DNA from 3 places in the Yersinia sp. SCPM-O-B-9106 (C-191) genome. Region 2 is predicted to be linked to each of the others. Evidence: predicted binding sites of a transcription regulator. Region 2 holds the regulator's gene; each other region holds the start of a gene.

Region 1 (3,288 bases), 1.8 Mb from region 2:
AATGATCCGTCCAATCAATGGCGCGTAGCCGGTTTTCTTCGTCTGCAATTAACAACAGTTCACCCTGTGGGGTTGCCATCCGATCAATTAAAAACGTTTCCATAGTTCTCCACGACTTTGCTACCACGGGTTAAGTACAAATAAATATTTACTGAAGATTATTACATGAAAAATAACATCAATAGATGACTATCAGGAACGAAAAGTAAAAACCTGCTGTTATTGCGGGGCTAATCGCATAAACCATAAAGTTTAAGTATAAGGTCGGGGTGTGCGAAGTAAGGATAAGCCGCTAGGATAAAAGTCTGTTATTTACGAAATCCATTCATATCAGGTATTCAATTCATGTCCAATGTCACTTTGATTCCTTTATTACGTGATGGCGAACCTCCGGCTGCGGCCATTGAACGCCCAGAGAGCCGTTCACCTTTTATCTTGCTGGCAGACCATGCCGGGCAGCGTATTCCCGCCCAACTTGGGGATTTGGGGTTACCCGCCGGGGAGATTGACCGCCATATTGGTTGGGATATTGGCTCATTGGCTACCGCGCAATTACTTAGCCAATATTTGGATGCAACATTGATTCATCAGCGTTACTCGCGCTTAGTGATTGATTGTAACCGCACGCCGGGTATCGCCAGCTCTATTCCTGAAATTTCGGAAAACACGCGGATACCACGCAATATTGGTGTCACGGTAGAAGAGGCTCAAGCCCGTCGAAATGAGGTATTCCAGCCTTATCATGACTTAATTACACAGACACTTAATCAGCGCCATGATTGCGGCCAGAGCAGTGTCATTATTTCCATGCATAGCTTTACCCCGTCGTTTAAAAACATTTCACGCCCGTGGCAAGTTGGAACTTTATTTAACCGTAATCCTGAGTTTTCTTTGCAGTTAGTGGCATTTTTACAGCAAGATGGCTCCTTAAATGTCGGAGTTAACCAACCTTATGCCATGACAGATGCAACCGATTTCACTTTGCCATTTCATGCGGAACAGCGCCATTTACCTTATGTAGGAATAGAGATTCGTCAGGATCTTATCACTCAACCCGATGGGCAGGAACAGTGGGCAAAGCGCCTGGCGAGATTGTTACCGCAAGTCTTATCCGCCTATAACCATTCAAAATAGGCCGCGCTCTATTTATTAACCCAAGAAATATCTGCTTTGCGTTAATTATTTTCTGAGTTTATGACTGGCCACTATTAATTGGTTATTATCGGTGGCTATAGTTATTTTTAATTCATCACTAATTCATTTATCACACAATAGTAAGGTTGAAAATCTCGTGGAATCCAAACCTGCGCGTATCCTGATCAGTGCCTGCTTGATGGGGAAACCTGTCCGTTATAACGGCAGCGCTCTGTCTGTTCATGATGAAATTATTCAGCGCTGGCAGGATGAAGGGCGACTGGTGCTAATTTGTCCAGAATTAGCCGCAGGAATGCCGGTGCCACGCCCACCAGCAGAAATTCAGCAAGGTAATGGCGAGTCGGTATTACAGGGGCAGGCGCGGGTGATTGAGCAATGGGGTAATGATGTCAGCCGGGAATTTCTGCAAGGGGCTTATCAATCCTTGGAATTGGCTCAAAAACATCAGTGCACATTGGCCATTCTGACTGAAGGTAGCCCATCTTGTGGTAGTAGCCGTATCTATGATGGCCATTTTAATGGTACTCAACGCGCAGGACAGGGAGTGACAACAGCTTTACTGCGTCGTCACGGGATCAAGGTATTCAGTCATCTTCAACTTGAACAAGCAGATGATTTTTTGCGAAACAGTTCGCAAATCAAGGTTAAAAACTAATCAAATGTCATTAAATCCCGCTATACTGTATGAATGTACAGTTATGGCGTGAGTTCGTATCTTTAGTCACTTAGTTTTTATTAAAACCATTGAGTCGAGGTAGCGATATGACATTCAAGATAGTCGAAAAAGAATCGAAAAAGATTGTGGGTATCCGAGTTGTTGGGCCTTATCACGAGACCATCCCGAAAGGATTTGACCAACTATCATCACTTTATACCCAGCACCAAATTCCAGGAAAAGATTGGTTAGCACTTTACTGGGATAACCCAGAAACCAATCCACCGGCTGAGTTACGGGCTGATGTATCCTTATCTGTCGCTGATGACTATGTCTTACCAGTAGAACTTCGCGGCCAGTTGGAGTTACAGGTGATCCCCTCAGGTCTATATGCGGTGTATCACACCCGAGTAACGGATGATGATGATGGTTATGCTAAAGCTTGGGGAGAATTGTATCACCAGCATTTACCACAAAGTGGCTATCACCCAGCCGAGGGCGCTTGTTATGAGGTTTACCTCAATGACGGCAGAAGTGACGGCTATTTTGATATCGATATCTATCAATCCGTTGAAAAAGACTAATAAATTAGCGTTGTAGCCGAGCTGGCTAGCTCGGCTGCTTATGGTGTCAGCAGCATCGCCTTTCAAGGAGATATTATTGTCAGGAAAATGCTTTCAGGAATACTTGGTTCAGCCAGTCACTGAAAATACGCACCCGTGGTGACAATTGTCGATTACGTGGATACAGAAAAGAAACCGGCATGGGGGGCGGGGCATATTCTGGGAGAATATCAATCAGTGTTCCGGCACGTAAGTCTGATTCGATGTGATAACGTGGTACCTGAATGATCCCTAATGCCAGCCGTGCGGCAGCCACAAAACTTTCTGCGCCACTAACGGATAGAACCGCCGGTAATTTCACATTTTGAACTTTCATATCTTGAACTTCAGCTGATAAATAGGGCTGTAGCCGTTGATATGAAAGCTCTTTCCTGGCGGAGGGCTGAGATTGTGTGCTGATACAAAATTCTAATGGCATTAATCCGCCAGTCGCACTGGAACGAAACCCTACCATTTGATGCCCGGCTAACTCATTAGGTGTGAGTGGTGTTCCATGTTGTTGCAAATAGCGCGGTGCAGCACAAGTTACCTGTGGTAGCAGTGCCACGCGGCGGGCCACCATATCACTATCTTGCAAATTACCGACACGCAATACGCCGTCAAAGCCTTCACGAATCAAATCAACTAGCCTATCTCCTTCGCTGATAAATAATTCGATATCGGGATATTGTGCTATAAAATCAGGTAGTTGTGGTAATACAAAATGGCGAGCCAAGGTGCCTTGTACATCGATTCTCAGTAAGCCCCGTGGCTTAGCATTAGCAAACGCCATTTCAGCATCTTCTATATCAGCAATAATTTGCAGGCAGCGCTGGTAGTAAGCTTCCCCATCCAGTGTCGGACTGACATGCCGGG
Region 2 (3,288 bases):
CCGGTAGGCTCGGGCCAACCGCAGCTAACCGCTGACGCGAGAAATGCATTCGCGCTACGCGTGCCAATTTATGGGCGATGGTTTTATCGGTACCATGCTCACTGGCCATTCGACGCAGTGATACCGTGGTCGAAAAGCGCACAAAACTATCGCGGCCCAGCCACAATACAGCAAAGAATTTCTGCACGCCGTTTAGCACGCGCAGATGTGGCGTACCATGGCCTTCACGCCCCGGAGAGCGGCCAAACATCACCGAGACCGGCAGCATTTGGATATCCAGCTCCGGATTATTGCGATGCAGATCCAGATAATCGTGGAATAGCTTGACCGACTCCTGTTTCGGGGCGTAATAGCGAAACACCCGCGGGCCGTTATCGATAAAGACATGGCTGGGAAGGCTCACGCCATCGATTTCCAATGGAATCAATGGGTCGGGCAGATCCTGCGCCTGACATTGCGCTCGCAAAGTCAGCAAATCAGCCTTAGAATTGTAAGGTAAAACGTACAGAATAGGACGAGACGGGTCTAACCCTAACTCAGTCACAGGATCTGCCGGAATAACCTTGCTTTTTACCAACAGTTTAAGTGGTAAATTCAACAACTTATAATATATTTTACGCCAACCTGACATAACTACATGAAGCCTCTTGTTAGCAATTCGTCGCAAGGATACCAGAAAGTGGTTTTGAGATCTGTGGTGATGAGACAACAGAAAACGGCAAAAATCATCATTAACTTAAGATAAAGGCAATAAAATATGGCGAACCAATCAACAGGGTTAATCCGAATCTATAAAGCAGCGGGTTATTCTGTTAAAGGCTTAACCGCAGCTTGGAAAAATGAAGCCGCATTTCGGCAAGAAATGGTGGCCGCCATACTCGCTATCATACTGGCCTTCTGGCTGGATGTAGATGCAATCACACGGATTTTATTGATTGGCAGTGTTGTTTTAGTGATTATTATCGAAATCATTAATAGTGCCATCGAAGCCGTGGTGGACCGCATCGGCAGTGAATTCCACGAACTATCAGGCCGGGCTAAAGATATGGGCTCTGCCGCCGTGTCTCTGGCCATCTTGTTGGCGCTATTTATATGGATAACTGTGCTTTGGCAACATGCTGGTTAATCAATGCTGTTGATGTAAACAGTGATTAATCCCTGTTTTTATTCACTCTTTGGTTCCCAATACCTGCTTACCTGTATATACTCACAGCAAGACTGTATAAACAAACAGGGGGCGGAATGAAAGCACTTACTACCAGACAGCAAGAGGTTTATGACCTGGTGCGCGACCACCTAGCGCAAACAGGTATGCCACCGACCCGTGCCGAAATTGCGCAGCGTCTGGGGTTTCGCTCTCCTAACGCCGCTGAAGAGCATTTAAAAGCACTGGCCCGTAAGGGCGTTATTGAGATTGTCTCCGGCGCTTCCCGTGGTATCCGTTTATTGATGGAAGAAGAAGATGGCCTGCCACTGATTGGTCGGGTTGCCGCAGGTGAGCCGCTGTTAGCCCAACAACATATCGAAGGGCATTACAAAGTTGATCCTTCCATGTTTAAGCCGAGTGCAGATTTTTTGCTGCGGGTTAATGGGATGTCGATGAGAGATATCGGTATTCTGGACGGTGACTTATTGGCGGTACATAAGACTCAAGATGTGCGTAATGGGCAAGTGGTTGTTGCGCGAATTGATGATGAAGTGACGGTAAAACGTTTGAAAAAACAAGGTAATATCGTACAACTTCTCCCAGAAAATAGTGAGTTTCAGCCGATTGTTGTCGATCTGCGTGAGCAAAGTTTCACTATTGAAGGTTTGGCTGTTGGTGTCATCCGCAATGGCGACTGGATCTGATTTTAACGTTTATTTATATACCCTTCAATGGAAGGGTATATAAAGCATTTAATTCCTCTAATACTTAACTCAATCTAGTTTGAGAATATTCTGATAATAACTTATTAATTGCTGTTTTAACTGAAAATTACGAGTTTTTATTTCCTGTTTATTGCCATGGTGACAGTGATTAATATTAATCTTACTTTGATTGTCAGTATCCTTTGCTATAGTTATTCATACGGTAAGCGAAGCAACAATATTTAATTTAAATTATGACTGTGAATAACTCATTTAAATTAAATTTGTTTTTAGGGAGTAAATATACTTACCGTGTTGAATTAAATAAACTGACGAATCTTAAGGTAACGGAGATATTATGAATAAAGATCAAGTCGACGGTAACTGGAAGCAGTTTAAAGGTAAAGTTAAAGAGAATTGGGGCAAGCTGACTGATGATGACCTGACCGTCATTGAAGGTAAGCGTGACCAGTTGGTGGGTAAAATCCAGGAGAAATACGGCTATCAGAAAGAGCAAGCCGAGAAAGAAGTTAAAGCCTGGGAAGACCACAGTAAATATCGCTGGTAACAGCGTTAAATGGATTTAAACTGATATTGATATAAATCTATCGTGGCTCTCATTTTTCAGAATGCATTTTATTAAATGGCACATTCTATTAGTAGAGTGTTAATTTCTATTGCATCGTAGAGTGATGATTTTTTTAATGAGGATGTTCTGCTACTCCTGTATTTATATCGATATGGACACAAGGAAGTGTCTTACTTATATTTTATTATTTCCCACCTATTCTATATATGATGAACCGCATCCATTATATTGGATATAGGCGGTAAATTTTTTATAAGTGGGTTCCCTTCGAAACTGCCGCCTTTCTAGCGACAGTTTGATTTTATCACCAGAAGGTTATTTCTTTTTCGTCACAATAGAATGGTCGTGGTCACAATGTTCATGACTTTCACAGGCTTCAACTTCTCCACATTCCGCACATAAACCATGAGCCTCAACCACACTATGACGTAGGGTAAAACCCGACTGTTTTGCTAACAGCGCCAAGGCTTCTTCGATGCCGACTGTGGTGCGTTCTGTCACAATCTTGCAGCGATCGCAGATGAAAAGCGCAGAAGTATGAGTTGGTTCTTCAAAATGATGACACAACACATAGCTGTTCGCTGATTCTACGCGGTGAATAAACCCTTGTTCCAACAAGAAATCCAAAGCGCGATAAACTGTGGGTGGTTTTGCTTGCGGCTCAGAAATACGCAGCAGATCTAACAGGTCATAAGCGCTGATTGCACCGGGCTGCTGTGCCATTAATCGTAATACTTCAAGACGTTGCGGTGTCAGCCGGACGTTACGTTGTTGGCACAGGCTCTCCGCCTGGGCAAGCAGCTTTTCCTGATTGATAGGGTTCATCATATACATCCCGCAGCATTCGA
Region 3 (3,288 bases), 1.3 Mb from region 2:
GCACCTTGGCGGGTATCCTGATCGGACTACCAATCCTCTATTTCGTCCCTTCCATTGAGGGCCAGTTAATCCTAATTGTCATTACCGGCGTGCTGTTTTTTGCTTTCCGCAATGTTCAGTATGCCCACGCGACGATGTTCATTACGTTGCTGGTTTTGTTGTGTTTTAACTTACTCGGAGAGGGATTTGAGGTTGCTGCACCCCGCGTGTTTGACACCTTGCTCGGTTGCGCAATTGCCTGGGTCGCGGTGAGTTTTATCTGGCCAGACTGGAAATTCCGCCAACTTCCCGCCGTAGTTCGTAGAACACTTAATGCGAACTGCCGCTATCTGGATGCTATCTTAGTGCAATATTATCAAGGTAGAGATAATAGTTTGCCTTACCGTATTGCCCGCCGTGATGCTCATAATTGCGATGCCGAATTGGCTTCCGTCATTTCAAATATGTCAGCAGAGCCCAAGAACGACAAAGAAACTCAGGAAGCCGCATTTCGTTTACTTTGTCTCAACCACACTATGCTCAGTTATATATCTGCGCTAGGCGCTCATCGTGAAAAGCTGACCAATACAGCTACGCTGAGGTTGCTCAACGATGCTATTTGTTATGTTGAAGGTACACTTGAGCAAGAACAACCCGACAGTATAAAAATGGCGCAAGTGTTAGCCGGCTTATCAACCCGGCTACAGAGCTGTAATCCTGAGCCGGAGAGCAAAGATCAATTGGTATTACAACAGATTGGCTTATTGCTTGAACTATTACCTGAACTCAGTGAGCTCAATAAACGTATCGGCCACACTGGCTAATTGAACCCAGGGCCAGTTTCTATCAATGGCCCTTCTTTATGCTGTTTCATATTGTGAAACATCGTCTGTGCGAATGTGCATTTCAAACCATTCAATAAGTTCACTGCGCATTATGAGGGGCAGCGCAGCATAGTGATGGCCACTGATCGCCCCAGCAAGAGCCAATAAAACATTCACGCCAAGTGAACACCTCAACGTACGCAACTTCAAATAACAGCGCTTAGCCCCTTCAAACCTCAATTCCGCTACACTCTTGATACCGACTTTCCATAATAGTCGCTCGAGGCTGGCACTGAGGTTAGGTAAGTCTTTCAACCGAACTGGCGGGCATTTTTTGCTTAAAACTTCAGATTTAGCCCCTTGATAGGCCTGTTTTACAAAATGGCGTAGTGCGAGGTCGTCATCCCACAAGAGAGAGTCCACCCAATAATAACGCAATAAAATAGGAATCCCCCGCTTGGCATAAACAAGATTGGTCATTTCTCTGGCACGAAATAAATTTTCAACCCTGTCATTTGCACGTAAATACAGCTCCCCCTCAGAAACCACTGAAAACATAATGCCATTGGCTAGCAACCCATAACCGCCAAATTGTGAGCGAGCCGTAATTTTCCCTAAAAAATCAAAGCGATTCTGTGCTTGTCTTATCTTATTCTCTGATATGTTTTTCATCACTACTCCTTTAGTAAAAATCCGATCCAACGTCCCTATCCAGTTGTAATAAGTGTAAGAGGAACAACTAATTAGAAAATACGCAATATGGATAACAGAGCCAAACACAAAATCAGTTTTCATGTATTTTCATCACAATAATGCGAAGCATCTTGTAAAAATTTAGTTGATCTTCGAACAAACAGTGACTACTGTATATACATACAGCACACTACAGGCGAGGTTCATAATGCGTACTCAATCACTAAAACCTTATAATGCTAATCATCATTCTCTTGCTACCCGTGATGTATCGCAACGAGTTGATACTCAAACGGATAGTGGCCTTATCAGTGAACTTGTGTACAGTGAAAACCAGTCTGCAGTAGCACAATTATTGCTTCCTTTATTACAACAGCTCGGTAAACAATCTCGATGGCTTCTATGGTTAACCCCACAACAGAAATTGAGCCGTTTATGGCTACAGCAATCGGGGTTACCAATAACTAAAGTCGTTCAGGCGAGGCAAATCAATCCATTATCAACTGTTGATGCTATGGAAAAAGCGCTGTTAACAGGAAATTACAGTGTTGTTCTTGGTTGGCTACCCGAGTTATCAGAAAATGACCGCATCAGATTGCGTTTGGCGGCAAAATTAGGGAACGCTTATGGGTTTGTTATGCGTCCTTTAGAAGACACAAAACTCGATCAAGGACAGTGCGCAACGTTAAAAATTCATTCTTCTTTGTATCATTAAGTAAATTTAGGATTTATCCCATGAATTATTACAATATTTAGGGCTTACTCCTGATAAATCGACATAAAGCGAGTCAGAATGCGGCTCACAGTAGAAAATAACGTCTACAAAAAGAGCCTTTTTACGGCTAAATCGTTAAAGATTATGCACAATTTCGGTTTTTTTTCAGTCAGAATATCACATCACACTTGTAACTTTCTCGCCACGTTGTAGACTTTACATCGCCAAGGTTGCTCTAAAACGCCAAATTATACTGGCAGCGTAATTAACGGGAGCGTTAAAACCTTGACGAAGAATTTTAACCAAGGGCTTAGCTTTTAAAGCTCATTGCCTATTTGGATGATAACGAGGCGTAAAATGAAAAAGACAGCTATCGCATTAGCAGTGGCACTGGCTGGTTTCGCTACAGTAGCGCAAGCCGCACCGAAAGATAACACCTGGTACACCGGTGGCAAACTGGGCTGGTCTCAGTATCAAAATACTGGCACTGGCGGTATCTATGGCGACCAAGGCAATGACGGTCCAACTCATAAAGACCAATTAGGTGCTGGTGCGTTCTTGGGTTACCAAGCAAACCAATACCTGGGCTTTGAAATGGGATACGACTGGCTTGGCCGTATGCCTTACAAAGGCGACGTTCGTAACGGCGACTTTAAAGCACAAGGCGTTCAACTGGCTGCAAAACTGAGCTACCCAATTGCTCAGGACCTGGACCTGTACACCCGTCTGGGTGGTATGGTTTGGCGTGCAGACTCCAGCGCGTTTAACGCAGCTTCTGGCACACGTTTGAACAACCATGACACCGGTGTTTCTCCATTGGTAGCTCTGGGTGCTGAATACGCATGGACCAAGAACTGGGCAACCCGTATGGAATACCAATGGGTTAGCAACATCGGTGATAAAGCTACCGTTGGTGCTCGTCCAGACAACGGCATGCTGAGCGTAGGTGTTTCTTACCGTTTCGGTCAGGAAGATGCAGTAGCTCCAGTAGTTGCTCCAGCACCAGCACCAGCTCCAGTTGTTGACACTAAGCGTTTCACTCTGAAATCAGACGTGTTGTTCGCTTTCAACAAGTCA

Evidence for each region. The regulator LexA, encoded in region 2, represses DNA repair genes until DNA is damaged. The targets are predictions, from matches to a motif close to TNCTGTATGTACATACAGNA.
Region 1: a site for LexA is predicted at 1,834-1,853, ahead of sbmC (DNA gyrase inhibitor SbmC). Genes of this name have one in related genera too.
Region 3: a site for LexA is predicted at 1,665-1,684, ahead of sulA (SOS-induced cell division inhibitor SulA). Genes of this name have one in related genera too.

Annotation. Positions count from the first base shown of each region.
Region 1 covers NZ_CP110791.1:2,231,431-2,234,718, reverse strand. Annotated here, with positions in the region: gene ogt (methylated-DNA--[protein]-cysteine S-methyltransferase) at 1-103, opposite strand, end outside; gene OP863_RS10230 (N-formylglutamate amidohydrolase) at 346-1,134, shown strand; gene OP863_RS10225 (DUF523 domain-containing protein) at 1,292-1,810, shown strand; gene sbmC (DNA gyrase inhibitor SbmC) at 1,918-2,394, shown strand; gene OP863_RS10215 (LysR family transcriptional regulator) at 2,474-3,288, opposite strand, start outside.
Region 2 covers NZ_CP110791.1:3,985,717-3,989,004, reverse strand. Annotated here, with positions in the region: gene plsB (glycerol-3-phosphate 1-O-acyltransferase PlsB) at 1-631, opposite strand, end outside; gene OP863_RS18030 (diacylglycerol kinase) at 758-1,126, shown strand; gene lexA (transcriptional repressor LexA) at 1,243-1,851, shown strand; gene OP863_RS18020 (CsbD family protein) at 2,210-2,419, shown strand; gene zur (zinc uptake transcriptional repressor Zur) at 2,756-3,265, opposite strand.
Region 3 covers NZ_CP110791.1:2,667,768-2,671,055, forward strand. Annotated here, with positions in the region: gene yccS (YccS family putative transporter) at 1-803, shown strand, start outside; gene OP863_RS12370 (TfoX/Sxy family DNA transformation protein) at 840-1,475, opposite strand; gene sulA (SOS-induced cell division inhibitor SulA) at 1,705-2,211, shown strand; gene ompA (porin OmpA) at 2,569-3,288, shown strand, end outside.